DNA from 3 places in the Brenneria tiliae genome. Region 1 is predicted to be linked to each of the others. Evidence: predicted binding sites of a transcription regulator. Region 1 holds the regulator's gene; each other region holds the start of a gene.
The links. The regulator ArgR, encoded in region 1, controls arginine synthesis, uptake and breakdown. The targets are predictions, from matches to a motif close to ANTGAATAAAAATACANT.
Positions count from the first base shown of each region.

Region 2: a site for ArgR is predicted at 6,666-6,683, ahead of argC (N-acetyl-gamma-glutamyl-phosphate reductase). Genes of this name have one in related genera too.
Region 3: a site for ArgR is predicted at 5,417-5,434, ahead of argA (amino-acid N-acetyltransferase). Genes of this name have one in related genera too.

Region 1 covers NZ_JAKPCB010000098.1:212,115-222,195, reverse strand. The annotation lists gene dnaG (DNA primase) at 1-273, opposite strand, end outside; gene rpsU (30S ribosomal protein S21) at 413-628, opposite strand; gene tsaD (tRNA (adenosine(37)-N6)-threonylcarbamoyltransferase complex transferase subunit TsaD) at 857-1,870, shown strand; gene argR (transcriptional regulator ArgR) at 1,939-2,409, opposite strand; gene mdh (malate dehydrogenase) at 2,881-3,819, shown strand; gene MFP24_RS13515 (helix-turn-helix domain-containing protein) at 3,880-4,143, opposite strand; gene MFP24_RS13510 (DNA-binding protein) at 4,330-4,716, shown strand; gene MFP24_RS13505 (DNA-binding protein) at 4,962-5,333, shown strand; gene ispB (octaprenyl diphosphate synthase) at 5,358-6,329, opposite strand; gene rplU (50S ribosomal protein L21) at 6,595-6,906, shown strand; gene rpmA (50S ribosomal protein L27) at 6,926-7,183, shown strand; gene MFP24_RS13485 (DMT family transporter) at 7,272-8,231, shown strand; gene cgtA (Obg family GTPase CgtA) at 8,512-9,684, shown strand; gene puuE (allantoinase PuuE) at 9,753-10,081, opposite strand, start outside.
Region 2 covers NZ_JAKPCB010000101.1:368,148-378,228, reverse strand. The annotation lists gene ubiB (ubiquinone biosynthesis regulatory protein kinase UbiB) at 1-40, opposite strand, end outside; gene ubiJ (ubiquinone biosynthesis protein UbiJ) at 37-645, opposite strand; gene ubiE (bifunctional demethylmenaquinone methyltransferase/2-methoxy-6-polyprenyl-1,4-benzoquinol methylase UbiE) at 658-1,413, opposite strand; gene rmuC (DNA recombination protein RmuC) at 1,558-3,090, opposite strand; gene argH (argininosuccinate lyase) at 3,289-4,662, opposite strand; gene argB (acetylglutamate kinase) at 4,725-5,498, opposite strand; gene argC (N-acetyl-gamma-glutamyl-phosphate reductase) at 5,533-6,537, opposite strand; gene argE (acetylornithine deacetylase) at 6,730-7,881, shown strand; gene MFP24_RS18580 (GntR family transcriptional regulator) at 7,940-8,653, shown strand; gene MFP24_RS18575 (enolase C-terminal domain-like protein) at 8,661-9,860, opposite strand.
Region 3 covers NZ_JAKPCB010000089.1:109,266-119,346, reverse strand. The annotation lists gene recB (exodeoxyribonuclease V subunit beta) at 1-1,997, shown strand, start outside; gene recD (exodeoxyribonuclease V subunit alpha) at 1,994-4,030, shown strand; gene argA (amino-acid N-acetyltransferase) at 4,056-5,402, opposite strand; gene amiC (N-acetylmuramoyl-L-alanine amidase AmiC) at 5,642-6,883, shown strand; tRNA gene MFP24_RS04485 (tRNA-Met) at 6,979-7,055, opposite strand; tRNA gene MFP24_RS04480 (tRNA-Met) at 7,101-7,177, opposite strand; gene mltA (murein transglycosylase A) at 7,611-8,783, shown strand; gene MFP24_RS04470 (oligogalacturonate-specific porin KdgM family protein) at 9,119-9,832, shown strand; gene MFP24_RS04465 (4-hydroxy-tetrahydrodipicolinate synthase family protein) at 9,921-10,081, opposite strand, start outside.

The DNA.
Region 1 (10,081 bases):
GGTGGCGAGCTCTTCAATGCTTTCAACGAACTCGAGACGATCGTAATTCATTAAAAAGTCGATGGCGTTGCCGTGAGCGCCGCAGCCAAAGCAGTGGTAGAACTGTTTGTCGCCATTTACGGTGAATGAAGGGGTTTTTTCGTGGTGAAACGGACAGCACGCGTGATAATTCTTGCCCTGCTTTTTCAGTTTGACGCGCGCGTCGATAAGATCGACGATGTCGGTGCGAGCCAGCAGATCATTGATAAATACGCGTGGAATTCGTCCAGCCATAAGCCCCTGTTTCTTAAACTTATAAACGACAGCTTATAAACGACAACAAGCCGCGCATTCCTTTCGGAAATGCACGGCCTTCGTATGCAACTACTAAGTCTGCGGATTAATCACGCGGTGGAGGAAGAACCTCCGAAAATCAATACAGACGAGTGCGGCGTGCGTTTTCTCGAGCCAGTTTCTTCGCGTGACGTTTTACTGCGGACGCTTTAGCGCGCTTACGTTCGGTAGTCGGTTTTTCATAAAACTCACGACGACGAACTTCAGCCAGAACACCCGCTTTTTCGCAGGAACGCTTGAAGCGACGCAGAGCTACGTCGAACGGCTCGTTTTCACGTACTTTAATTACCGGCATGTGCCTCTCACCTCAATAAATTCGGTTTGCCGCTGGCCTTGTGCCAGCCTTTTCAAAATGGTGCGGAATTCTACTGCAAACAGGGCGCCCTTGTAAAGGGGCAGGACGATCATAAAACGCGCAGCCTTCGTCGGCGCAGAAACCGGGAGGCTTATGGTAGACTATCCGCCGCATGAAGCAAGCCGTGATTCAATGTGAGCTTGTACCCTAATAAAAGTAGGAACCGCAATGCGCGTATTGGGTATCGAAACATCCTGCGATGAAACCGGCGTGGCCATCTATGACACGCAGGCCGGTTTACTCGCTAATCAGTTATACAGCCAGGTAAAACTCCATGCCGATTACGGGGGCGTCGTTCCCGAACTGGCTTCGCGCGATCACGTGCGTAAAACGGTGCCGCTGATCCAGGCGGCGCTGCGTGAAGCGGATTTAACCGCCGGCGACATTGACGGCGTGGCCTATACCGCCGGTCCCGGACTGGCGGGCGCGTTGCTGGTCGGGGCGACGGTAGGGCGCGCGCTGGCCTTCGCCTGGAACGTGCCGGCGGTGGCGGTGCACCATATGGAAGGGCATCTGCTGGCGCCGATGCTGGAAGATAATCCGCCCGGGTTTCCTTTTGTGGCGTTACTGGTTTCCGGCGGCCATACGCAGCTTATCAGCGTGACCGGGATCGGCGAGTATCGGCTGCTGGGCGAATCAATCGATGATGCCGCGGGCGAGGCGTTCGATAAAACCGCCAAGCTGCTGGGGCTGGACTATCCGGGCGGGCCGATGCTGTCAAAAATTGCGCAGGCCGGCGACGCCGCGCGTTTTACCTTCCCGCGTCCCATGACCGATCGCCCCGGGATGGATTTCAGCTTCTCCGGTTTGAAAACCTTTGCCGCCAACACTATCCGCAATAACGGTGATGATGAACAAACCCGGGCGGACATCGCCCGTGCTTTCGAAGATGCCGTGGTGGATACGCTGGCGATTAAATGCCGTCGCGCGCTGGATGAAACGGGGTTCAAAAGGCTGGTGATGGCGGGCGGGGTGAGCGCCAACCGTGCGCTGCGCCAGCGTCTGGGCGAGATGATGGCAAAACGGGGCGGGGCGGTGTTTTATGCCCGGCCGGAGTTTTGCACCGACAACGGCGCGATGATCGCCTACGCGGGGACGGTTCGTCTGCAGCAGGGAGAAAGCCGGGAGCTCGGCATTACGGTGCGCCCGCGCTGGCCGCTGGCCGAATTGCCCGCTCTTTGAAGGTAATCAGCGGTACTGGCGCTACTGGATTTATGGCGGGCTTGCCCGCCACCCTGCGGGCCGTTGGGCTAGAGCTCCTGCTCGAACAGTACCAGAATCGCCTCGTAGAGCTGCTTAACGCTGAATCCTCTGGCCGGGGTGGTGAAGATGGTATCGTCGCCGGCGATGGTGCCGAGGATCCCCTCTGATTTACCCAACGAGTCGAGCAGGCGGGCGATCAGCTGCGCCGCGCCGGGGCTGGTGTGGATAACCACCACGGAATCATTGAAGTCGACGTCCAGCACCAGGTTTTTGAGCGGGCTGGTGGTGGTGGGCACGCCCAGTTCGGTTGGCAGGCAGTAAACCATTTCCATTTTGGCGTTACGCGTGCGCACGGCGCCAAACTTGGTCAACATGCGCGAGACTTTGGACTGATTGATGTTTTCAAATCCGTCTTCCTGCAAAGCCTGGACGATCTCGCTCTGAGAACTGAACTTTTCTTCTTTCAGCAGCGCCTTGAACGCCTTAACTAAGTCTTCCTGTTTTGTCGAGTTACGCATGCTGCACCGGATTCATGGGGTTATCTGTGGCGTTATTATGCAGATTAGTGAATTTTTATGCAACTATGCTGCGTATTATATCGCCAACCAGCGCTGATGAAGGGGTTAACTTTAACCAGGCCATCTCCTCGGCATATCTGAAAAATGCGTCACGCGTCACATAAAAGTGAATCAAATGTTATCAGAATGATGTTGTTTAGCTACTCTCGAACGGTGTACTGTAGCTCTCTGGTTAACCGATCATAAATGCGCGCTGCATTATTAGTCCACATGCCCATTAACTTTACTTACCTTTCTAATTAATAGCGTTTTTTGGTTTATTATTATAGACATAGGGTATTTTTCAATCTTTAGGCAACTCTTTTTCGCTGACGATAAGTAAATACACTTTGTTTTTTCTTTCTGATGTTGATTCTATAACTAAATGAATTCACGGCATTTTTTGTACTTTACGATAATAAGGAGTTTAGGATGAAAGTTGCAGTTCTTGGTGCGGCAGGCGGTATTGGTCAGGCCCTTGCGCTCCTCCTCAAAACCCAGCTTCCTTCAGGTTCAGAATTATCTCTCTATGACATCGCGCCGGTAACCCCGGGCGTTGCGGTCGATCTGAGCCATATTCCTACTGCGGTCAAAATCAAGGGCTATAGCGGCGAAGACGCCACGCCTGCTCTGGTCGGCGCGGATATCGTGCTGATATCCGCCGGCGTCGCCCGTAAGCCGGGTATGGACCGTTCGGACTTATTCAACGTCAATGCGGGTATCGTTCGTAACCTGGTCGAGCAAATTGCCCGTACCAGTCCGCAAGCCTGCATCGGCATTATCACCAACCCGGTCAATACGACCGTTGCCATTGCGGCCGAAGTGCTTAAGAAGGCCGGCGTTTACGACAAAAATAAACTGTTCGGCGTAACCACGCTGGATATCATCCGCTCTAATACCTTTGTTGCCGAACTTAAAGGCAAGCAACCGGAAGATGTCAACGTCCCCGTCATCGGCGGGCACTCCGGCGTGACCATTCTTCCGCTGTTGTCGCAAGTTCCCGGCGTGAGCTTCAGCGAGCAGGAAGTGGCCGATCTGACGAAACGCATCCAGAATGCGGGCACCGAAGTGGTGGAAGCGAAAGCCGGCGGCGGATCCGCAACCTTGTCGATGGGGCAGGCGGCCGCGCGATTCGGCCTGTCTCTGGTCCGGGCGCTGCAGGGGGAAAATGGCGTGGTTGAATGCGCCTATGTGGAGAGCGACGGCCAATATGCCCGCTTCTTTGCCCAGCCGGTGCTGCTGGGTAAAAACGGTATTGTTGAACGCAAAGAGATCGGTACGCTGAGTGCGTTTGAGCAAGAGGCGCTTAAAAATATGTTGGATACGCTGAATCAGGATATCGAATTAGGCGAGTCATTTATTAAAGGTTAAGCAACGCTGAAATTTCGTGATATGCGTCAGAGCCGGAGATTTTACCTCCGGCTTTTTTACTTATTGGGGCCGAATAAGTTTTTTTCTGTCAATAAGCTCGTTGGTTTCCGGATCATAATATCGACTCGGCCAGATCTCTGATGGATGGATCCCCAGCGCATCGGCTATCAACCATTCCCCTTTCGGCCATGGGCGCGACAGCGCATTGGCCAACGTTGATGAACTTAATCCGGCAGCACGTGATACCGCAGCCAGCGTCGTGCCTTTTTTGCGCAAAGCGGCAATGATATCAGCGGGATGCCAGTCTTGTTTCCTTAAAGTCATAATCCATCCTTTATTGCTATAAGACGACTGTGTATTAGTGGTATAAATAACGAATGTTAGTTATATGCCAGGCTAACGTGATACTATTATTTGGAAATAATATAGCACCAAATTTCTATAAATTTCTCAATTAATTTCCAAATCAGTCCGTTTTTGTTAGGAATGGCACTATCAGGATGAAAGGCGATGAAAAAAGAGTGGTTTGCTACCAGCGAACTGGTTGGCATTGGCGGTCTTCCGAAATCAAGACAGGGATTGAACAAGCGTGCTCGTGAAGACGGATGGGAAAAACGCCGTCGTAAAGGCGTTCAGGGAAGAGGAGTGGAATACTCCATTCACAGCCTGCCCGGCCCGGTGAAACAATCGTTGCTGCAGGAGAGTGATTCTCCGGAATACGCGCCCCAGCAGCCCGCCAGCCAGGCCATCTGGATGCAGATTTACCACCAGCTTTCAGATAAAGAAAGAGATAATCTGATCGCCTATATTCTTCGCGTCGGCGTATCGACCATGCTGTGCCAGCTTGGGCTTACGACGATGGAAGAGCCGTTAGCGGCGCCGACCGACGCCGAATAATCCGCCTTCTCGCCTGCGCCATCCGCCTTCGTCGCCATGACGGTAATTTCCCGGCGTTTCCATAATTTCTTCCTCTTTTTATTCCCGTCTCACCGGCAGTTACCGTAATGCTTATGGATTCCCCCATCGATTATACGAACCAATAACAGCATAATGTTAGATGTTTAGGTAATTGTAGTTTATTATTTGGAAACCAATCGGCATCCGATAAGGTTGCCCGGGGAAGAAACAAGGGAGCGATGGGCATGGATAAAGAATGGTTTTCAACCAATGAACTGACCGGCGTTGGCGGATTGCCTAAAACGCCGCAAGGCATAAACAAGCGGGCCCGCGAGGACGGCTGGGAGAAGCGCAGGCGCAAAGGCGTCCAGGGGCGCGGCGTCGAGTATTCCATCCGCAGTTTGCCGCGGGAAGTGAGAAATTCGCTGTTGCTGAAAGAGCGCGCGGTAGCGGAATACCATACCAGACAAGAGTCGCCGCTACTGGCGTCATGGATACATATTTTCCATCAGCTTTCGGAAAGCGAGCAGTCACGGCTGATTAATTTTATCCTGCGCGAAGGCGCATTGGCTATGCTGTCCCGTCTGGAAAATATCGCGGATGACCAGACGGCATGATTGACTCGCTGGCAGGCAACGTGCTCAGAAATCCCGCTGCACCGCTAAATGCGCGAGGCCTTCAAGCGCCGAGCGGAAAGGGGTTTCCGGTAATGGCCGTAACGCCTCAATCGCTTTATCGGCCTCTTCTTCCGCGCGTTGACGGGTATAGTTGAGCGAGCCGCATTGCTGCATGGCGGCAAGCACCGGCTCAAGCAGGTGACGTCCGTTGCCTTCTTCTATCGCCTGACGGATCATGGCGCTCTGTTCGGCATTGCCATGATGCATCGCATGCAGCAAAGGCAAGGTGGGTTTGCCTTCATTAAGATCGTCGCCGGTATTTTTACCCAGCGTTTTGCCGTCGGCGTTGTAATCGAGTAAATCATCAATAAGCTGGAAAGCGGTTCCCAGATAGCGGCCGTAATCCCGTAATGCTTTTTCCTGATCGGACGTCGCGCCGGCCAGAATCGCCGATGATTGGGCGGCGGCCTCGAACAGGCGCGCGGTTTTGCTGTAAATCACCCGCATGTAGCTTTCTTCGGTAATGTTGGGATCGTTACAGTTCATCAGCTGCAGCACTTCCCCTTCGGCAATGACGTTGACGGCTTCCGACATTAGCGCCAGCACGCGCAGCGACTCCAGACTGGTCATCATCTGAAAGGCGCGGGTATAGATAAAATCGCCGACCAGTACGCTGGCGGCGTTGCCGAACGCGGCGTTGGCCGTCGCTTTACCGCGGCGCATATCGGACTCGTCCACCACGTCATCGTGCAATAGCGTGGCGGTATGGATGAATTCGATCAGCGCGGCCACGGTAATGTGCTTGCGTCCCTCATAGGAGAGCGCTCTGGCGGCGAGTACCGCAATCATCGGTCTGATACGCTTACCGCCGCCGCTGATGATATAATGGCCGAGTTGGTTAATGAGAACGACATCCGAGTTCAGTTGCTCAAGAATTACTTCATTAACGGCCGTCATGTCATGAGTGGTTAATGCTGTGATTTCTTCTAGATTCATTGTTTGCGCCAGCTAATTTCTTCAGCATTGCCGTAAAATAAGATTACTGTTTTATATCGGCATGTGATGGAACTTGTTGAGTTGATTGTACTGGAAAAATGAGAGAGATAAACGGCAGTTAATATGTTGTATTCTTTTTCTTCACATCGCTCGATTCTGCACTTGTCATCCTCAGGTTTTTTGCGTAGAATTCGCGCCCTATTGTGAATATTTATAGTGCGCTCTGGATAATCATACGTTGAGCGCACGGAAAGCGGAGTTTTTTATGTACGCGGTTTTCCAAAGTGGTGGTAAACAACACCGAGTAAGCGAAGGTCAAACCGTTCGCTTGGAAAAGCTGGACATCGCAACTGGTGAAGCTATTGAGTTTGATCAGGTTCTGATGGTTGCCAATGGTGAAGAAATCAAAATCGGCGTTCCTTTCGTCGATGGCGGTAAGATCAAAGCTGAAGTTGTTGCTCACGGTCGCGGCGAGAAAGTTAAGATTGTTAAGTTTCGTCGTCGTAAACACTACCGTAAGCAAGCGGGCCATCGTCAGTGGTTCACTGACGTGAAAATCACCGGCATCAGCGCTTAAGATTTAGGAGAGCGGATTAATGGCACACAAGAAAGCTGGCGGTTCAACTCGTAACGGCCGTGACTCAGAAAGCAAACGCCTGGGCGTAAAACGTTTCGGCGGCGAAGCGGTATTAGCCGGCAGCATCATCGTTCGTCAGCGCGGGACCAAATTCCACGCCGGCAGCAACGTAGGCTGCGGTAAAGACCACACGCTGTTCGCTTTGTCTAACGGTAAAGTTCAGTTCGAAGTGAAAGGCCCGAAAAACCGTAAATATATCAGTATCGTTGCTGAATAATTTTTCGCGTTAGGCCTCAAGGACATAAGCCCCGCAATTCGTTGCGGGGCTTTTTACATTCCACTTCCTGGCCTTGGCCGAGACGAGCATGAATACTAAACAACAGACGGGCATCGGCCTCTGTCTGGCGCTGACCACGGCGATCTGCTGGGGCGCGCTGCCCATCGCCATGAAACAGGTGCTGGTGGTGATGGAGCCGTACACCATCGTTTGGTATCGATTTCTCATTGCATCCGTTGGGCTGGGGATGGTGTTGTTTTCACGCCGCCAATTACCGCCGCTGCAGGTTTTCCGGCGTCCTCGGTGGTGGATTTTGCTGTTGATAGCCACCTATGGCTTACTGGGAAATTTCGTCTTTTTCAGTTCGTCGCTGCAATATCTGAGCCCGACAGCGTCTCAGGTTATCGGCCAGCTTTCACCGGTCGGCATGATGTTCGCCAGCGTGCTCATCTTAAAAGAAAAGATGCGGATTACGCAGGTTATCGGCGCCGTGATGCTGGTTTGCGGACTGGTGCTGTTTTTTAACGCCAGCCTGATTGAAATTTTCACCCGCCTCACCGATTACACCCTGGGGGTGCTGCTGGGCGTGTGCGCCGCCGCGGTGTGGGTGACCTATGGCGTGGCGCAGAAGGTGCTGTTACGCCGCCTGACGTCACAGCAGATTCTGTTCCTGCTGTATGTGCTTTGCGTGCTGTCCATCACGCCGTTTGCCCGCCCGGCGGTTATTCTACAGCTCAACGGCTGGCAGCTTATCTGTCTGCTGTTTTGCGGCGTCAATACGCTGATAGGTTATGGCGCGCTGGCGGAGGCCATGGCGCGCTGGCAGGCGGCTCAGGTAAGCGCGGTGATTACGCTGACGCCGTTATTCACCTTGCTCTTTTCCAGTTTGCTGGCATGGGCCTGGCCGACGTTTTTTGCCGCGCCGCCGCTGAATGTCGTGGGGTATACTGGGGCGTTCGTGGTCGTGGCGGGGGCCATGTTTTCCGCTATCGGGCACCGTTTTTTCCCCGGCAGAAAGGATCCCGCTTCGGTGATTGCGCCAAAATAGCTACGGCGTCCGGATCAATCAGATAATAGGGAACAGCGGCGGTCGGCGACAGGCCGCTTTGACATCCCATCTGTACTGTTTATTTTTAATACAGATGAAAATATTGCGCTAAGCGGGTACAATTCGCCCCCTTGCCGGAGCAGGTTCTGGCGCGTCGGTTTTTAATGGTGGCGGGTAAAAGATGCCACAACCCTTAAAATCAAAAGGTTGCGCCAAAAAGAACCAATAAATAGCCTAAAACAAGTAGATATTCTCTATTGGTTTTTCGCGGAGAGAATTCATGAAGTTTGTAGATGAAGCCACCATTATGGTGGTGGCGGGTGATGGCGGTAATGGCTGCGTAAGCTTCCGCCGTGAAAAATATATTCCCAATGGCGGCCCTGACGGCGGCGACGGCGGCGACGGCGGCGACGTCTATCTGCTGGCGGATGAAAACCTGAATACCCTGATTGACTACCGTTTTGAAAAATCCTTCCGCGCGGAACGCGGACAAAACGGGCAGAGCCGTGACTGTACCGGGAAACGCGGTAAAGACATCACCATCAAAGTGCCCGTCGGCACCCGGGTGCTGGATCAGGGAACGGGCGAAGTGCTGGGCGATATGACGCGCCATCAGCAGAAACTGATGGTTGCCAAAGGCGGCTGGCACGGACTGGGCAACTCCCGCTTTAAATCTTCCGTCAACCGCGCGCCGCGCCAGAAAACCAACGGTACGCCGGGCGAAGAGCGCGAACTGATGCTGGAGCTGCTGCTGCTGGCGGACGTGGGCATGCTGGGGCTGCCCAACGCCGGTAAATCCACCTTTATCCGCGCCGTTTCGGCCGCCAAGCCGAAAGTGGCGGATTATCCGTTTACCACGCTGGTGCCAAGCCTCGGCGTGGTGCGCATGGACAGCGAGCAAAGCTTTGTGGTCGCCGATATCCCCGGATTGATTGAAGGGGCGTCTGACGGGGCCGGTTTGGGCATTCGTTTTCTGAAGCACCTGGAGCGCTGCCGCGTGCTGCTGCATCTGGTCGACCTGGCGCCGATCGATGAGTCCGATCCGGTGGAAAACGCCAAGGTGATCGTCAATGAATTGCAGCAATACAGCGCCGCGCTGGCTGAAAAACCGCGTTGGCTGGTGTTCAATAAAGTCGATTTGCTGGATAAGGCCGAAGCCGCAGCGCGCGCCAAGGAAATCGCCGCGGCGCTGGGCTGGGAAGAGAAGTATTACCTGATTTCCGCCGCTAACCGCGAAGGCGTGAACGCGCTGTGCTGGGATGTGATGAACTTCCTCAAGGTTCAGCCGAAAGCCATGGCCGTCGAGGAGAGCGCGCCGGAGAAAGTCGAATTTATGTGGGACGACTATCACCGCGAGCAGCTGGCGACGGCGGAAAGCGAAGCTGAAGACGACTGGGATGATGACTGGGACGACGAAGACGAGGAAGGCGTCGAAACCGTTTATCAGCGCTAATCGTTATCGCTGACCAAGCCGGCGTTTATTCCTTGCCGCAGGAATAAACGCCCTTGTCGGTCCCGCTCTCAGCTTTTGGGCGCGGGGTGATGCGCGATCCAGTGATCGGCGATCTCCTGACGGGTGCAGATCCACACCTTTTCATGCCGCTGGATATAATCCAGAAAACGCTGCAGGGCGCGAAAACGTCCCGGGCGCCCCAATAGCCGGCAGTGCATGCCGACCGACATCATTTTCGGTACGCTTTCCCCCTCTTCATACAGCACGTCGAAACTGTCTTTCAGATAGGTATAAAACTGCTCCGCGGTGTTGAATCCCTGCGGCGTGGCGAAACGCATATCGTTGGTTTCCAGCGTATAGGGAATAATCAGATGCGGTTTGCGACCGCCGTCCCGGC
Region 2 (10,081 bases), on a different contig from region 1:
GGACGATGCTGTAAAGGCGCAGCAGTTCACCGGGCATCATCGCAGCGTCTCCAACTTGGTCAGCCGTTCGGCCAGGCTTTCCGCTGATTTCTCCAGGGCGGCGATTTCCTCCTGGAACCAGGCATTTTCGAGTTTGCCCGGCGCCAGCCGCCACTCTTCGGTCAGCGTTTCGGACAGGGCGCGCCGCTGGCCGCGCACGATGCGGCTCACCGCGCCCAGCGTTTTTTGCGCCGTCTGGCTCAATCCCTGAGCGACCACATCCCCCAGATAGGGCGCCAGCCATTCCGCCGGGTCGAACTCGGCCAAATCAAGCAGCGCGATAAACTGCTGCGCCACCTGAATATCGCCTTCGACGATCAGGTCGCCGCTGCGCATCAGTGAAGAAAGCCGCTGCCGATCGCGTAACTTCAACAACACGGATAAACGCGTCTTCAGTCGGCAATCCGCGCGCTCCTCCCACTGGCTTACCACGTCGAGCCGCTGCTCGCTGAAGATCAGCACCAGCGGCGCGCTCAGTTCAGACAGTTCGACCTGCAGCGTTTTGCCGTGCAGGCGCTGACGCGCCGCTTTCAGACTGCGGTCGCGAAAAAGCAGCTGATTCAGCGCCGTTTCCAGCGTGGCGGTCAGCACAGAGGTTATCAGCATTGGCATATCCAATCAGAATTTAAAACCACGATGCAACGCGACGATGCCGCCGGTAAGATTGAAATAATTGACGCTGTCGAAACCGGCCTCGCTCATCATCCCCTTCAGGGTTTCCTGATCGGGGTGCATGCGGATTGACTCCGCCAGATAGCGATAGCTGCCGGCATCGCTCGCCACCATCTCGCCGATGCGCGGCAGGACGTGGAACGAGTACAGGTCGTAAACCTTGCTTAACGGCTTCAGCGTCGGTTTGGAGAATTCCAGCACCAGCAGGCGGCCGCCCGGCTTCAGTACCCGGTACATGGAGCGCAGCGCCTTGTTTTTATCGGTAACGTTGCGCAAACCGAAAGAGATGGTGATGCAGTCGAAGAAATCGTCCGGGAAAGGCAGCTCTTCCGCGTTCGCCTGCACGTAGCTGACGTTATTGATAATGCCTTTGTTGCGCAGTTTCTCGCGGCCGACCTTCAGCATCGAGGCATTGATATCGGCCAGCACCACTTCCCCCTCATCGCCGACGATGCGGGAGAATTTCGCCGTCAGATCGCCGGTGCCGCCGGCGACGTCCAGCACCCGCTGACCGCGCCGCACGCCGCTGCACTCAATGGTGAATCTTTTCCAGATACGGTGAATGCCGAGCGACATCAGGTCATTCATCAGATCGTATTTTGCTGCTACAGAATGGAAAACGTCAGCCACCATGACTTCTTTTTCATTCTTGGCGACAGTGCGAAAACCAAAATCGGTTGTTTTCTCCGGCTCATTTGCCATGTTATCCGCCTACTATTTTAGTCAACTATCGGGTCTAGCCATTTAATGGAAAGAGTGTAACAGACCCGGATAAAAAGCCCACCGTCCTAATGCCGATCGTTTCAGGATAGAGATCACCGGTAAAGCCGGCGCCAGGGGAACGATCTAGCCTTTTTCCGCCGCTGATTTTTGCGGGTCGCTCCCGGCTTCCGCCGCCGCGGGCGTCTCGGTCAGCGCATCCTGAGCGGCGCTTTCATGCCGGGCGGCCTGATCCGCCAGCGACGGACTGATCGGGCGCTTTACCTCCACGCCCAATGCGCGGAACCCCTCAGCCTGACCGATAAGGTTCCCCCGCCCGGAAGCGAGTTTGTTCATCGCCTGCCGGTAGCTGCCGTGGGCTTTATCCAGCCCCTGGCCCAGCGCTTCCATATCATCGACGAACAGCCGCAGTTTATCGTACAAGCGCGCCGCCCGCTCGGCGATCTGCTGCGCGTTGCGGCTCTGTTGCTCATAGCGCCACAGATTGTTGATGGTGCGCAGCGCCACCAGCAAGGTGGTGGGACTGACCAGCATAATATTGTGCTTCAGCGCTTCGCCGATCAACTCCGGCTGACGATCGATCGCCACCAGAAACGCCGGTTCGACGGGAATAAACATCAGCACGTAATCCAGCGAGCGCAGCCCCGGCAGCTGCTGGTAGTCTTTGCCGCCCAGCTGACGAATATGACCGCGGACGGAAAGCAGGTGTTCATTCAGGGCGGCCAACCGTTCCGCCTCGTCTTCGCTATTGAAATAGCGCTCATAGGCGACCAGCGACATTTTGGCGTCGATAACCACGTCCTTTCCCTGCGGCAGACGGACGATCACGTCAGGCTGCAGACGATTGTTGGCGCCGGTCTGCACGCTGACCTGCGTCTGGTATTCATACCCTTCGCGCAGCCCGGAGGCTTCCAGCACCCGGCTGAGCACCACCTCGCCCCAGTTGCCCTGCGTCTTGTTGTCCCCTTTCAGCGCCTTGGTGAGATTAATCGCTTCCCGGGCCATCTGGGCGTTGAGCTGTTGCAGACTACGAATTTCATGGGTCAGGGTGTGGCGCTCACGGGCTTCCGCGCCGAAGCTATCCTGCACCTGACGCCGGAACCCATCAAGCTGTTCGCGCAGCGGCATCAGCAGGCGATCCAGACTCTGTTTATTCTGCTCATCCACCTTGCGACCGCTGTGTTCGAAAATACGGTTGGCCAGATTTTCAAACTGGGTGGTCAGCCGCTGCTCGCTGTTCATCAGCAGGCGCTGCTTCTCTTCGGCCGCCATGCGCGTCTCTTCCAGCCGGATGGTCACCTCGCGCAGTTCCGCCTCCTGAGCGCTGTTAACCTCGCGCAGGGCGCGCAGTTCCTGATTTAGCTGAACGCACTCCTCACGCAACTGCGCCAGTTGCTGCAACTTCTCCTGGCCGGCGGCCAGCTGGCCGTGAAGGTTACGCAGCGCCAGTTCATGGTCGCGCTGCCGCTGTTCATACTGTTTGTTGCTCTGCTGGCTCTCGCTCAGCAGTTGCCGAGTCTGCTGCGCCGTCTGCTCAAGCAGACGCAACTCGGTTTCATGGCGCGCCTGCCGCTGCTGGTGCGCCAAGCTGCTCACCAGCCAGCCGACCAACAGGCCGACGACGCCGCCGCCCAATCCATAAAATATGCTGATATCCACTCCGCCTCCGCTGACCGTCGCTGCTGCCCGTCAAGGTAAGATGATACTGTATGGATGTCCAGAGAGAATTCGGGTTACGCGGGCGTTTGGCGGGCAATTACGGGGAAAAAAGATCAAAAATGCATGCGGCAGGCAAGATAATCGTCGATACCTCAGGCCGGCGGGTTCACCGGCCTGAGAGCGGGATGGCGCGCTTAATTACGCCAGACGCCGTTTCGCGTCCTGAATGGCCTGCGCCACCTGCTGCGGCGACACCCCGCCCTGCGCGGCGCGTTTATCCAGGCAGGATTGCAGCGACAGGATCGGATACACATCCTCGGCGATAACAGGGCTGAACATCTGCAAGTCCGCCAGCGACAGCGCCTCCAGCGCTTTCCCCTGGCGGATGGCTTCCACCACCGCTTCGCCGACGATATGGTGCGCCTCGCGGAACGGGATGCCCTTGTCCACCAGATAGTCCGCCAGCTCCGTGGCGTTGGCGTAACCCTGCTCCGCCGCTTCCCGGCAGCGCGGACGTTTCACCTGAATCCCTTCCAGCACCAGGCCGGCCATCATCAGGCAGTCGTGCCAGGTATCCAGCGCATCGAACAGCCCTTCCTTGTCTTCCTGCATATCTTTGTTATACGCCAGCGGCAGCCCTTTCAGCGTCACCATCATGCCGCTCAGCGCCCCCTGAACCCGGCCGCACTTGCCGCGGATCAGCTCCAGCGCGTCGGGGTTTTTCTTCTGCGGCATCAGCGAGGAGCCGGAGGTCACCCGATCGGAAAGCTCCACGAACGCCGCCTCGCCGCTGTTGAAGAAGATCAGATCTTCGGCGAAACGGGATAAATGGATCATGCCGATCGAGGCGTCGGACAGTAGTTCCAGCACGTGATCGCGGTCGGATACCGTGTCCAGGCTGTTGCGCGTGGCGGAGGCGAACCCCAGCCAGCCGGCCAGCTGTTCGCGATCGATAGGATAGGCGGTGCCGGCTAATGCGCCGCAGCCCAGCGGGCTGACGTCCAGACGTTTCAGCGTGTCTTCCAGACGGCTTTCGTCACGCACCAGCATTTCGTGATAGGCCAGACACCAGTGGGCGAAAGTGACCGGCTGGGCGCGCTGCAGATGGGTATAACCCGGCATCACGGCGTCCTGATTGGCCTCCGCCGTGGCGACCAGCGCCTGACGCAGCTGACGCACCGCCAGCAGCAGTTCGCCAATCTGCGCCTTGCACCACAGTTTCAGATCGGTGGCGACCTGATCGTTGCGGCTGCGCCCGGTGTGCAGTTTTTTCCCCAGATCGCCGACTTTGTCGATCAGACGCTGCTCGACCCAGCTGTGGATATCCTCCGCGTCGCTTTGCAGAATCACTTCGGGATCCGCCTGTACCTCGGCCAGCAGCGCGTTCAGCGCCTGTTCCAGTTGCTGCTGCTCCTGCTCGCTGAGCACATTGACGGTAACCAATGCTTTCGACCAGCCAATCGAGCCGCTGATATCCTGCTCTGCCAGACGGTAATCAAACCGCAGCGAGTCGTTGAACTGTTTAAAACGTTGATCTGCCGCCTGACTAAACCGACCGCCCCACAAAGCCATAACCCTTACTCCCAAAATTCAAATAAACACCGGGATGGCATCATGCCATACCCGAAAACCGCTTACGCTAAAATACGCGTGCCGATCGCCACGCCGTTGAACAGCGCGGGAAGCTGATCGGCATGACGCCAACTGGCGATATCCACCGGCCGCCCCAGGGTGCGGGCCGCGTCCAGCGCCGCGTTGACCTTGACGATCATGCCGTCGGTAATGATGCCCTGCTCGATCAGCTGCTGCGCTTTTTGCGCCGTCATTTCCGCAATGCGCTGACCTTTGCCGTCCAGAATGCCGCTCACGTCGGAAAGCAGGATCAAATCCGCCCCCAGCGTCTGCGCCAGCGCCGTCGCCGCCTGGTCGGCGTTCACATTCATCAGGTCGCCGCCGTCGGTAATGCCGATAGAGCTGACCACCGGCAAATATCCCGCCGACAACAGCGTATTCAACAACGCCGGTGAACCCGCCTGCGCTTTACCGACGAATCCCAGCTCCTCATCCAACTGCGTCACGCTGGTGCTGCCGCCGTCCGCCAGACATAGGCCGACGGCGTCGATGCCGTGCTTCTTCGCCCACGACAGCAGCGTTTTATTCGCCGAACCGGCCAACGCCCCGGCAATGATGTCGATCTGATCGGCCGGCGTAACCCGCAGGCCGTTTTTCTTCACCACCGGCAACGACAGTTTTTTCATCAGATCGTCAACCAGGCAGCCGCCGCCGTGCACGATCAACAGCGGGCGCTGGTGTTGCCGGCGATAGGCGACCAGCGCGCCAAACAGGCGCTCCAGCGCCTCTTCGCTATCCAGTAAAACGCCGCCTAGCTTGATAATTAACGGATTCATTGTTCTCTTCGTGCCTCAGAATGGTAAATTGCGATCAAAGTAAAGACTGGGTTTCCGGGAAACCAAAACGAATATTCATACACTGTACGGCCTGCGCCGCCGCGCCTTTCAGCAGATTATCCTCCGCGGCGACCGCGATCAGGTGTTCGCCCTGTACGGAAAAACCGATATCGCAGAACGGCAGCCCCACCACGGATTTCAACGCCGGCACGCCCTTCTCATACAGGCGCACCAGCGGTTTGTCGTGGTAGGCGTTGTGATAAGCCTCGGCGACATCCTGCTGCGTAACGCCCGGCTGTAGCCGACAGGTGATGGTCGCCAGTATACCACGGGCAAAGTTGCCCAGATGCGGCGTAAAGATGACCGGCGTGCCGAGGTGGGTCGAGATTTCCGGCTCATGGCGATGGTTGAAAATGCCGTAGGGCTGCAGGCTGACCTCACAGAAACTGTTGGTCATCGAGGCTTTGCGTCCCGCGCCGCTGACGCCGCTGACGGCGTTAATCACCGGCCATTGCGCGGCGTTCAGCAACTGGCCGTCCACCAGCGGCTTCAGCGCCAGCTGCGACGCGGTGGGGTAACATCCCGGCACGGCAATCAGCCGCGCCTGCTTGATGCCCTCGGCCCGCCATTCGGCCAGGCCGTAGACCGCCTGCGCCAGCCAGTCGGCGTGCTGGTGCTCAAAACCATAATAGCGGCGGTAAAATTCCGCATCGTTAACGCGAAACGCCCCTGATAAATCGAAGACGGTACAGCCCGCGGCCAGAAACTCGGGCGCCAGATCGTGACTGACCTTGTGATCCGTCGCCAGAAAGACCACGTCCACGCCTTTGGCGGCTTCAGCGACATCGGTCAACGGCCGGACCGGCAGGTCAATGATGCCTTTCAGCTGCGGATGCAAATCGGATAGTGATTTTCCCGCATCTACGCTTTGCGCTGAAACGGCTAAAGCGGTTATGTTCATCTGTGGGTGACGGTTCAGGTAAAGTGCAAGTTCGGCGCCGGTATAACCGCTTGCACCAACAATCAACGTATTCAGCATGGGATTCTGCGTACCTTCTTACTTATCTGCGGACCAGACTACAGGGCTCACCGGCCATCACGCCGTTCACCCGCGAAGCCAGACGAAATCGTCACGGATGACCTTAAGGTTTCCTTTCGCCTGGCGTTATTGTATTTTTATTCAAAATAAATGCATGAATATTGATACTATCCTAACCAGAGGCTGTCAACAGTGAAGATGAATTTACCCCCTTTTCTTGAGCTATACCGGGCGTTGATCGCCACGCCGTCGATCAGCGCGACCGACAGCGCGCTCGATCAAAGTAATCAGGCGTTAATCAACCTGCTGTCCGGCTGGTTCAGCGATTTGGGCTTTCATGTCGAAGTACAGCCCGTTCCCGGCACGCAACATAAATTTAACATGCTGGCCAGAATAGGTGAAGGCAAGGGGGGATTATTACTGGCCGGGCACACGGATACCGTGCCGTTCGACGACGGACGCTGGACGCGCGATCCCTTCACGCTGACCGAGCACGACAACAAGCTGTACGGCCTGGGCACCGCCGATATGAAAGGCTTTTTCGCCTTTATTCTCGATACCCTGCGCGATATCGACCCGGCGCAGTTGAGCAAGCCGCTCTATGTGCTCGCCACCGCCGATGAAGAAACCACCATGGCCGGCGCCCAATATTTCGCCGGGTCCACGCAGGTCAGACCGGACTGCGCCATTATCGGCGAACCCACTTCGCTGCAGCCGGTGCGCGCCCATAAGGGCCATATGTCCAGCGCCATCCGCATTCAGGGGCAGTCCGGCCACTCCAGCGATCCCTCCCGCGGCGTCAACGCCATCGAGCTGATGCATGAGGCCGTCTCGCATCTGCTGGTGCTGCGCAATACCCTGCAGGAGCGCTATCACAACCCGGCGTTCCATATTCCCTACCCGACGATGAATCTCGGCCATATTCACGGCGGCGACGCCGCCAACCGCATCTGCGGCTGCTGCGAACTGCATATGGATATCCGCCCGCTGCCGGGGCTGACGCTCGGCGATCTGAACGGCCTGCTGTCCGAAGCGCTGGCGCCGGTGAGCGAGCGCTGGCCCGGCCGCTTGAATATCGCCGAACTGCACCCGCCGATCCCCGGTTATGAATGCCCGGCGGATCACCATTTGGTGTCGGTGGTGGAAAAATTATTGGGCACGCCGACGGAGGTGGTCAATTACTGTACCGAAGCGCCGTTTATTCAGCAGATCTGCCCGACGCTGGTGCTGGGACCCGGCTCCATCGATCAGGCGCATCAGCCGGACGAATTCCTCGATACCGCCTTTATCAAACCGACGAGAGAATTAATTTCGCAGATGATCAAGCATTTCTGCCACCCGTAACCCTGCGACTTGCGGCCTTATCCGCCCGCAAAGCGGATAAGGCCGTTTGAGAGAACCAATGAAGAAAAAAGATTTTATCGCCCAGGATCTGTTAAGCAAAATCTATCAGCACAGCGACCCGCTGCCGGAAAAGCTGCCGCCGGAACGCCAGTTGGCCGAAGAATACGGCGTGTCGCGCTTCACGATCCGCAACGCATTGGAAAAGCTCGCCAGCATTGGCGCGATTTCTATGGTGCAGGGCGCGGGGAACTTCATTAATCAGGGCGTGCGCGGCAATCCGCTGGTCTATAACTCCATTACCGAAAAGAAATTCAACCAGATTTCATTCCGTTTGCTCAGTCTGCATAAACGCTGCCCGAATCGGGAAGAGCAGCAGATATTCGCACTCCCCCGGGATTCCTTTATCTGGGAATTCCGTCGCCTGCGCTATGTGGATAAGCGCAAGGTGCAGATTGAGATATCGACCATGCCGGCGGCTGATTTCCCTGATATCAATCAAAAGATTATTGAGAGCTCCATCCAGCAGTATGTGCTCAGCAAAGGCTACGCCATTTCCCATTCACTGACGCACTATCAGGCCGTCACCGTGAATAAAGCGCAGGCTGAACTGCTGGACTGTAAAAAGGGCATTGCCGCCATGCATATTATCAACCGGGGGATCCTGCAAGGCGGCCGGGTCTATGAGTCCAGCGACATTATTGATATCAACTATTCCTGCGCCTATGTCATTCCCTTCAATCAGGATAACCTGACGTTCCGCCAGTCCCCGTGATCGCCGCCTACGGCGTGTGAATGGCGCCGTCCGGCAACCGGCTCTGCGTCCACTCATGCGGGCGATAGACGACCGGAAACCGACGGGCCTCTTCCAGATTGATGCCTACGCCGATTCCTGGTTTTTCAATAGGATATAAATAGCCATTCTCCGGCTCGACGGCCTCAGGGAAAACCCTGAGGGTATTGGCGGGATAATCGACAAACTCCTGGATCGCGGCGTTATGCAGATGAATATTCAGATGAACATTCACGGCGGCGCCGATCGGCGTCATGTCCGGCGGACAGTGCCACGCCAGCCGCACGCCGAAATTCTGGCAAAACGCCCCCAGTTTTAATGCCGGCGTGATGCCGCCGATCTGCGAGACGTGGCAACGAATGAAATCAATTCGCCGGTTGATCACCAGATCCTGCCATTCGGCCGGATTATTGAACAACTCCCCGGTCGCCAGCGGCACCGCGCTCTGGCTGCGAATCTGCGCCAGCCAGGCGTTCTGATCGGGCGGCAAAATATCCTCAATAAAATAAGGATGATAGGCTTCAACTTCTTTCGCAAATCGCACCGCCTGATGGGGGAAAAGCCGCTCATGCACGTCATGCAGAATATGAAAGCGGTCTTCATATTTTTCTCTCAGCGCATGAAACATGGCGAGGGTGTCGGTGATGTATTGATCCTGATCGTAATAAGCGCCGTCCGTCGGCTGCCGCGTACCATGCTGTAAGGCGGCGTTGCCGCCATAAAAACCCAACTGGCAGCGAATATGACGGTAGCCGCGGGCATAAAGGCGATCCACGTCCAGAAACAACCCGGCCAGCGTATCGCTCGCCGCATGACTGTATGCGACGACGGCATCGCGGGATTTACCGCCGAATAGCTGATAGAGCGGCATATCGGCCAGCTTGCCCTTGATATCCCAGAGCGCCATGTCCACGCCGGCCACCGCATTATTGATGACGGGGCCGTTTCGCCAGTAGGCGTTAACCATCATCATATGCCACAGATCTTCGATATTATTGGCGTCCCGCCCGACCAGTAACGGCTTGAGATATTCATCCACCATGGCTTTTACCGCCAGCGGACGCTGCTGGAAGGTCGCACAGCCATAACCCGTTATGCCTTTATCCGTACTGACGATAACGGTAACCAGATTATGTCGGTCGGGCCGGGTGACCAAACATTCAATATTGGTAATTATTGTCGGCAACACAAAAGTATCCTCCAGCATTTCCGGCCTGAATAGAAAAAACAGGCGGAAAGGCAATATCAAAAACCGTTTCTTTTTTGCTTTCTACTGCCTTTTTTTCGCCTTGTAAACGACTTAATGCAAAAGAATTATTTTGGTTTGAAAAAATGATTTAATTACCAAAAAAACCATACCAATTATAGATTTTATAAAAAACAACCCAGTTTTAAACTAATGTTGTGATG
Region 3 (10,081 bases), on a different contig from region 1:
GGGCCGGTTTTGCGGCGCCGGGAAACGATCTTCTGCCGGTGCGGCCCGGCGATATGGCGGTGCTGGTCAACACCGGCCGCGAGGCGCAGGCGGTGCGGGACGAACTGAAGGCGCGCGGCGTACGCAGCGTCTATCTCTCGGATAAGGAATCCGTCTTCGCCAGCCCGCAGGCCGGCGAGCTGCAATACTGGCTGGCGGCCTGCGCCGAACCGGAAAACGACCGCCTGCTGCGCGCGGCGCTGGGCACCGCCACGCTGGGGCTGAGCTGGCCGCAGCTCGACAGGCTCAACCACGACGAACAGGAGTGGGAGAGCCGGGTAGAGCAGTTTCACCGCTATCAGAAATGCTGGCGCAAACAGGGCGTGTTACCGATGCTGCGCCGGCTGATGTGGGATTTCGACGTGCCGCGCCGCCTGCTGTCCGCCAATGACTCGCGGGCGCTGACCGATCTGCTGCACCTGTCGGAACTGTTGCAGCAGGCCGGCGGGCAGCTGGACGGCGACCATGCGCTGATCCGCTATCTGGCCGAACAGCGGCAGGACGAGAATCAGGGCGGTGATGCGCGCAAGCTGCGGCTGGAAAGCGATGCGGCGCTGGTAAAAGTGGTGACGGTGCATAAATCCAAGGGGCTGGAGTATCCGCTGGTTTTCCTGCCCTTCGCCTGCTCGTTCCGCGCGGTGAGCGCCAAGGACTCGCCGCTGAAATGGCACGACGACCAGGGCAATCTGCAGCTGTCCCTGAACGGCAGCGAAGCGCAGCTGCAGCTGGCCGACCGTGAGCGTCTGGGCGAAGACCTGCGTAAGTTCTACGTGGCGCTGACCCGCGCCCGCTACGCCATATGGCTGGGAATGGCGTGGCCGAAAGGGGCGGAGAACAGCGCCGCCGGCTACCTGCTTAACGCCGGGGAGACGGTGGAGCCGGCGCAGTTGGCGGATCTATTGCTGGAGCGCTACGGCGCGACCGCCGGGGTGCGGCGACTGGCGCCGTCGGAAGCGCAGGCTTACCGCGGTGAAGAGCATACGCAGGCGCTCGCCGCCGAGCCGGCGCTGCCGGATATCCGCAGCCATCGCTGGCGCATTACCAGCTATTCCGGCCTGAAAATCGCCCCGCAGGGCAGCTACGTCGACGCGGACGCCGTCGCCGCGCCGTCGTCGGAAGTACAGAGCGCCGCGCAGGAGACGTTCAGCGAAGCGCGGGAGGTCGGCGCGAGTTTAACGCTGCCGGCGGCGGGCGACGACCTGTACGGCTTTCCGCGCGGCGCGGCGCCGGGCAATTTCCTCCATGGGCTGCTGGAGTGGGCCGGGCGGGAGGGGTTTGCCGCTCTGGCGCAGGATCGCCCGCGGGTTGAGGATCAGGTGGCGCGCCGCTGCAACCGCCGCGGCTGGCAGCACTGGATCCCGACGCTGACGAATTGGCTGCTGGCCTTGATCAACCAGCCGCTGCCGATGCCGGCGCATAAAGATGGCCATGCCGCCGGCGCGATGACGCTGGCCGGACTGAACCAATCACAGTATCAGGTTGAAATGGAGTTCTGGTTCTCGCTCAGCCAGGTGCATACCCAGCGGCTGGACGGTGACGTCAGGGCGGCGACGCTGGACGGCGCGCCGCGCGCGACGTTGCTGCCGGATGAACTGAACGGCATGTTGAAAGGGTTTATCGATCTGGTGTTTGAGCATCAGGGGCGCTATTACGTATTGGATTACAAGTCCAACTGGCTGGGGGCGGAAGCCGCCGATTACGACGAGGCCAACATGGCGCGCGCGATGCTCGATCACCGCTACGATCTGCAACTGACGCTGTACCTGTTCGCGCTCCATCGTCTGCTGAAGTCGCGCCTGGCGGATTATGACTACGATCGTCACGTCGGCGGCGCGCTGTATCTGTTTCTGCGCGGCGGCCAGGCCGCGAGCCGCGGCGTTTTCCCCCAGCGTCCGGATAAATCCCTGATTGAGTCGCTGGAGCGGCTGTTTAGCGCCGATAAGGCGGCCAAGGTATGAAAATGACCAACGAGAGCGTATTCGCGTTACTGGATCGGTGGGTTGAGTGCGGCTGGCTGCGCGAGCTGGATCGCTCGCTGGCGCTGTTTCTGCAACAGGAATCCGCGGACGTCGATCCGTTGCTGCTGCTGAGCGCGGCGCTGGTCAGCTACCAGCTGGGCCGCGGGCACGTCTGCCTCGATTTATCGGCGGCGTTGAACGACAGCGCCTTCGCGCTGGCGCTGCCGCCGGAAGGCGATCGCGGCAACGACCATATCTCCACGCCGGAGCAGGCGCTGACGGGAGTGTCGCTGGAAAACTGGCTGGCGGCGCTGCGGCGACATCCCCTGCTGGTGGCGGAGGCGGCGGGCAATACGCCGCTGGTCTTGCGCGGCCACCGTCTGTATCTGCGTCGCTACTGGCAGTATGAGCAGGACGTGCGCGCGGCGATAGAGCAGCGCCTGGCGCAGGGCGCCCGCTGGCGCGCCGAACTGCCGCGCGCCACGCTGCGTCGTTTGTTAAGCCTGCTGTTTAAGGGAAATAACGGCGGATGCACGGACTGGCAAAAGCTGGCCTGCGCGCTGGCGGCAGGCTGCGGGTTCAGTATTATCACCGGCGGGCCGGGGACCGGTAAAACCACCACGGTGGTGAAGCTGCTGGCGCTGTTGCAGGCGCTGGCGCTGGAAACCCGCGGGCAGCCGCTGCGTATCCGCCTGGCGGCGCCCACCGGCAAGGCGGCGGCGCGCCTTAACGAATCCATCGCCGGGGCGATGGCGCATCTGCCGCTGGCGGAGCTGGGGCTCGAGCTGCAGGATATCGACAGCAAAGTGGTGACCCTGCATCGCCTGCTGGGCAGCCGCCCGGATACCCGCCATTTTCGCCATCATGCCGGACACCCGCTGATGCTCGATGTGCTGGTGGTGGATGAAGCCTCGATGGTGGATCTGGAGATGATGGCGGCGCTGCTGGCGGCCATGCCCGAGCACGCCCGCCTGATCCTGCTGGGCGACAAAGATCAACTGGCGTCGGTGGAAGCCGGGGCGCTGCTGGGAGAGCTGTGCCGCCGCGCCGCCGCGGGGCACTATCTGCCGCAGACGCGGGACTGGCTGCTGGAGGTGGCCGACGCGGCGCCGGACGAGGCGATGATCGACCCGCAGGGCAGCGCGCTCGATCAGGCGATCGCCATGCTGCGATACAGCCACCGCTTTGGCGCCGACAGCGGTATCGGGCAGTTGGCGGCGGCGGTCAATCAGGGCGACGGCCAGGCGCTGGCCCGCCTCTGGCAACAGGATTACCCCGATCTGGCGCGCCTGACCCTGGATCCCGGCGACGCGGCCGCCTGGCGTCGCTGGGTGATCGACGGCGCCGCCGACGCTTTCGCCCCGCGGGCGGGCATCGCGCCGCCGGTGGGCTACGGCCACTATCTGCGGGTGATGGCGGCCGAACGGCCGGACCCGCGGGCGCCGCAGGCGGCGTTCGACGCCTGGGCCGCCGCGGTGCTGGAGGCCTTCGGCCAGTTCCAACTGCTCTGCGCCCTGCGTCGCGGCACCTGGGGCGTGGAAGGCCTGAACGCGCGCATCGCCGAACTGCTGTTTGACGCCGGGCTGCTGGACGCGTGGCACAACTGGTATCCGGGACGGCCGGTGCTGGTGACCCGCAATGATTACGGCCAGAAACTGATGAACGGCGATATCGGTATCGCGCTGGAGGTGCCCCAGCGGCTGCCCGACGGCGGGCAAAAGCCGGGCATCCGCGTGGCGTTTCCCGCCGGAGACGGCTCGGGGGCGATCCGCTGGATATTGCCGGGGCGTCTGCCGTCGGTGGAGACGGTGTTCGCCATGACGGTGCATAAGTCGCAAGGTTCGGAGTTCGCCCATACCGCGCTTTTGCTGCCGGACAATCTAAGCCCGATTCTGACCCGGGAGCTTATCTATACCGGCATCACCCGCGCCCGCTATTGGTTCAGCCTGGGCGGCGGAGAGCGGCACGACAGGGTATTGACCGACGCGGTGAGCCGGCGGGTATTGCGCTCCGGCGGATTGCTGCTCGATTAGCCGGCCGCGCAACGGCTGCCGGCTTTCAGACCAGATCCAGCACCAGTATTTTTGAGCGGCGACGGTAGTTGTACAGTTCCTGTTTTTTCTTCGGCAGCATTTCCACTTCCGCGAGTAAAAAACCGCGCTCCTGGAACCAGTGAATGCTGTGAGTAGTCAGGACGAACAGTTTTTTCAGCCCTTGCTGACGCGCCTGGGCGGCGATTCTCTGCAGCAGCATGTCGCCGCGCGAGGAACTGCGATAGTCCGGATGCACCGCGACGCAGGCCATCTCGCCGATGCTCTCTTCCGGGAAAGGGTAGAGCGCGGCGCAGGCGATGGTCAGATTGTCGCGCACCACGACGGTAAATTTGTCGATCTCCATTTCCAACTGCTCGCGGGAGCGCCGGACCAGAATGCCCTGCTGTTCCAGCGGGCGGATCAGCTCCAGAATGCCGCCGATATCGTTGATGGTGGCGCGGCGCACCTGTTCGGCGCTTTCCATCACGATCTGCGTGCCGATGCCATCGCGGGAAAACAGTTCCTGGAGCAGCGCGCCGTCTTCCCGATAGCTGAGCAGATGGCTGCGGCGCACGCCGCTGCGGCAGGCTTTGACCGCGCCGCGTAAAAATCTGACGGTGCCGGACTGGTAATCCCCTTCCTGCTCCATGGCTTCAATGCGCTGCTGGGCGTCATCCGGGAATAGCTCGGAAATGATCTTGCCGTCTTCATTAATCACCCCCTGCGAAGAACAGAAGCCGATCATTTTCTCCGCCTTCAGCTTGATCGCCAACTGGGTAGCGACTTCTTCCGAGGTCAGATTAAAGCTCTCCCCGGTGACGGAAACCGCCACCGGCCCCAGCAGAACGATCGCCCCGCTGTCCAACTGGCGGTGCAGGGCATCTTCGTCGATACGGCGGATGCGTCCGCTGTGGCAGTAGTCGACGCCGTCGTCCACGCCGAGGGGCTGGGCGATGATAAAGTTTCCGCTGACGACGTTAATGTGTGCGCCCTGTAGCGGGGTATTGTTCAGGCTCATGGAGAGCCGGGCGGTGATATCCAGTTGCAGCATCCCGGCGGCCTGCTTGACCAGTTCCAGCGTGGTCCGGTCGGTGATGCGGATATTCTTGTGGTAGTGCGGCTCGTAGTGGTGCGTGGTCAGGTTGCTGTCAATCTGGGGGCGCGCGCCGTACACCACCACCAGCTTAATCCCCAGACTATGCAGCAGCCCGATATCGTTAATGATGCTGGCGAAGTTTTCATTCTCGATGGCTTCGCCGCCCAGCATGATGACAAAGGTTTTGCCACGGTGGGCATTGATATAGGGAACCGAGTGGCGGAAGCCTTCCACCAGTTCTGTACTACGCTCCTTCACTGTGACTCCTTTTTGCATGTTTATTCGTAATTTTTGTATTTTTATTCTTTATCAAACAAAACGCAAGGGGTAAGTAACCGGCGAAAGAGGGGAGGGATAAATTAGGAATTTCCCCTAACGGGCCTGAAATATAGGGCGCGTAATGCATAAAAATCATTTTTGAATGACATAGGGATGGAGATTGGTTAAAGTTTTCGAAATTTTTAGCGCTCTGTTTTGCGCATCCGCCAACGACACAGTAATCAGATCGGAGTTGCATGTCTTATTCGAATCACAATCTGACTCGGCGGCGCCTGTTGCAAAGCGCCGCGGCAACCTGGCTGTTAAGTGTAAGCGGTATCGGCATGGCCGCCGCCGCGCAGGTGATAGCCGTGCGCGTCTGGCCTTCCTCTTCCTATACCCGCGTCACGCTGGAATCAAATCTGGCGCTCAAGTATAAGCAGTTCACCCTCGGCAACCCGGATCGCATCGTGGTGGATATCGAAAATATCCACCTGAATAGCGTGCTGAAAACAATCTCCAGCCAGTTTCAGCAGAACGATCCCTTGATTAAAAACGCCCGCATCGGCCAGTTTGATAAAAATACCGTGCGTCTGGTGCTGGAGCTAAAACAGGGGACCGACGCCAAACTGTTTACCCTGAGCCCGGTCGCCGAGTTCCGGCATCGCCTGGTGATGGATCTCTACCCGCTGGCCGGCCGTTATGATAATGCGGAAGATCCGTTGCTGGCGCTGCTGGAGGATTACAACAAGGGCGATCTGGAGCGGACGCTGCCGGCGGAGGCGCCGCAGCAGGGCAAAGCCGGGCGCGACCGTCCGCTGGTGGTCATGCTCGATCCCGGTCACGGCGGCGAAGACCCCGGCGCTATCGGTAAAAACAAAACCCGCGAAAAGGATATCGTGCTGCAAATCGCCCGCCGGCTGCGCGCGTTGATCGAACGCGAGCCCAGGATGAAAGTGTATATGACGCGCAATGAAGACGTGTTTATTCCGCTGCGCGTGCGGGTGGCCAAAGCGCGCAAACAGCGGGCCGACCTGTTTATTTCCATTCATGCGGATGCGTTTACCAACCGCGCGGCCAGAGGCTCGTCGGTATTCGCGCTGTCGAAGAAAGGGGCGACCAGCACCGCGGCGAGATTTCTGGCGCAGACGCAGAACGAATCGGATTTGATCGGCGGGGTCAGTATGAGCGGCGATCGCTATCTCGACCACACCATGTTTGACCTGGTCCAGACTGTGACCATTAACGACAGCCTGAAGTTCGGCGGGGAAATATTGACCCGGCTGGGCAAGGTGAACCGGCTGCATAAGAACCGCGTCGATCAGGCCGGATTCGCGGTGCTGAAAGCGCCGGACATCCCGTCGGTGCTGGTGGAAACGGCTTTTATCAGCAATCTGGAAGAAGAACGTAAATTGCGCACCAGCCGTTTTCAGCAACAGGTGGCCGAATCCATTTTCGCCGGCATTAAAGCCTATTTCGACAGCCAGGCGCGGAGGTAGCGCGCAAGCGACGGCCCGCAGGGGGACCGCCGGGGATGGCAGCGCACAAACAAAAAAACACCCGTCAGGGTGTTCTTGTTATGCTGATAATCAATTGGTTGCGGGGGCCAGATTTGAACTGACGACCTTCGGGTTATGAGCCCGACGAGCTACCGGGCTGCTCCACCCCGCGTCCGTCTTGATATCGTACTGCTTTTGATGTTCTATTCACATCAATTGGTTGCGGGGGCCGGATTTGAACCGACGACCTTCGGGTTATGAGCCCGACGAGCTACCAGGCTGCTCCACCCCGCGTCCGTGGATGCGCACTATACTCCCCATCCGTTTCTATGCAACCTATTTCTGTGAAAAATATGCCATAACCCGCGCAGGTGTTGAATTTACCGCCTGATGGATTATTTTTTAAACGTTATGGCGCGGGTTTCTATAATGTGGGGGGCGGCGTTTGAGGTCGGACCCCACCCCCCCTTCGCAGGGGAGGGCGCGTTGTTGCTCCTCCCCCTGGCAAGGGGGAGGTCGGGAGGGGGTCATTAATGGCAAAGCATCGGACTGAAAGGCTTCTGCAATTTTTTATGGCGGGCTATCCCTGCCCGCCACCCTGCGGGCCGCCGTATCCGGCGTTAAAAATTGCTCCTGCAATTTTTTATCTGCGCCGTTTCTTTCTCTATAGGTGTTTGTTATCGTTCGGCGGTGGATCCGTCGATGTCATAAAGAGAGCGCAAAGAAGATGAGAGGATGTTGGGGAAAATACGTGCTGACCGGTATCGTCATCGCCATTCTGGCCGGGTGCCAATCCAAACCTACCGATCGCGGGCAGCAATATAAGGACGGACACCTCAACCAGCCTTTGGAACTGGTGAATGAGCCGAATGCCGCGGGCAAACCGGTCAACGCCAGGGATTTCGCCACCCAGGTCTCCGAAATCAGAGCCGCATCGCCGGGCTTATATACCAGCAACAACAACACCTTTGACGCGATAAAACGCTGGATGATATCGGGCGCCGATACCCGGGAGCTGAGCCAATTCGGTCTCAGCGCCTGGCAGATGGAGGGGGTGGACAACTTCGGCAACGTGCAGTTTACCGGCTATTACACCCCGGTGCTGCAGGCCCGCTATACCCGTCAGGGAGAGTTCCGCTATCCGCTCTATGCCATGCCTTCCCGCGGCAAGAAAAACCGTCGCCTGCCGGATCGGGCGGCGATTTATTCCGGCGCGTTGGACGAGGGGCTGGTTCTGGCATGGTCCAACTCGCTGGTGGATAACTTTATGATGGAAGTGCAGGGCAGCGCCTATATTGATTTCGGCGACGGCCGCCCGCTGACGTTCTTCGGCTATGCCGGCAAGAACGGCCATGCCTACCGCAGTATCGGCAAGGTGCTGATCGACCGCGGCGAAGTGGCGCGGGAAGAGATGTCGATGCAGGCGATCCGTAAATGGGCCGAACAGCACTCCGAGTATGAAGTCCGCGAACTGCTGGAACAGAATCCCTCCTTTGTGTTCTTTAAACCGATGATGACGTCGCCGGTGAAGGGGGCGAGCGCCGTACCGCTGGTGGCCAAGGCCTCGGTGGCCTCCGACCGCTCGCTGATCCCCGCCGGCACGGCGCTGCTGGCGGAGGTGCCTTTGTTGGATAATGAAGGGAAGTTCACCGGTAAATACGAGATGCGTCTGATGGTGGCGCTGGATGTCGGCGGGGCGATCAAAGGCCAGCACTTCGATATTTATCAGGGCATCGGGCATGAAGCCGGTCACGCGGCGGGGTTTTATAACCACTATGGCCGGGTATGGGTATTGAAAAATACTCAAAGCAATGGAGTGTTATTCAGCGCGTCTCAGGGCGGTCAAACAATAAATAACCATAGTTCAGGGCCGCTGCTGGTTAATAATTCAGTGCAATAATGACCCCGCCTAATCTATCTCAGGGGGAAATCCCCTGAGATAGTAATTTTCAGCGCCTGTTTTAATTATTTGCTTGAGTTTTATTTATTATTCCTTTGATTCCCTTCATCCTTTGCGTTTTTTTGGCTAAACAAATACAGTAAATTTTCTTTGAAAAAATGAACCAAATGATAATATCCGCTGCGGCATTATATTAACTCGAACGATATCTTTCCAAGCTAAACCCTCTTCTTTCTTATAGAGACGGGATTTTATTGTCGATAAATTCGTAAATGCCTATCTGGTTTATTTTCGCTATTTGTTTTTTACTTATATATAACATTTCGGGGAAAATGATGAAATTAAAATTATTGACGGCTGCCATAGCTTCTTTAATCAGTATTAATGCGCTGGCGGTAACCATTGATTATCGCCATGAGTTTAAAGATACCGCCAAAGCCGATCATCGAGATCGCCTGTTAATCTCCAACCGTTTTGCCAATGGTTTCGGTTTGTCCGTCGAAGCCCGATGGGCCCAGCATAACAACGACAACACGCCGAACAAGCCGTTCAACGAGACGGTGAGCAACGGCACCGAGGTGATTGCCAGCTACCTGTATAAATTTGACGATACCTTCTCCCTGGAGCCGGGATTATCTTTGGATTCCACCTCCAGCTATAATAGCTATCGTCCTTATTTACGCGGTAAAGCCAATATTACCAGCGATTGGGCGGTAAGTTTGCGCTATCGTCCTTATTATAAGCGCATCAGCAGTAATATCGGTACGACAGGATCAACCTCGGAGAACGGCTACAATCTTACCGCGGTGGTCAGCTATTCTTTCCTGAAGGATTTTCAGGCGGAGTATGAACTGGATTACCAAAAATCAAATTCCGCCAGAGTAAAATTGTCGGATAATGAAAACTACAGTCTCGCTCATGATTTAAAAGTTTCTTATAAATGGGATAAAAACTGGCGGCCTTATGTCGCGTTGGCAAATGTGCCCGAATCCGGCACTACCGATAATCGTCAAACGCGTTATCGCGTCGGGGTGCAATATAACTTCTGATAGGTTATAGCATCAATAATCGCCGACGATAAAATCGAGCCGTCTGATATTCAGACGGCTTTTTCACATGATTAAATTAACGCGGAAATTAAATTTTAAAGCCGTATTTGGCGCTTAATCCCAATTCGTTGACAATGCGCACGCCGGTTTGCAGCGCCTCGCCCTGCAAATCCCGCAGCGGCCGGCGCAGGCTGCCCGCCGGCAAGCCGACCGCTTTCATCAGCGATTTTACCGCCACCGGGTTGATCG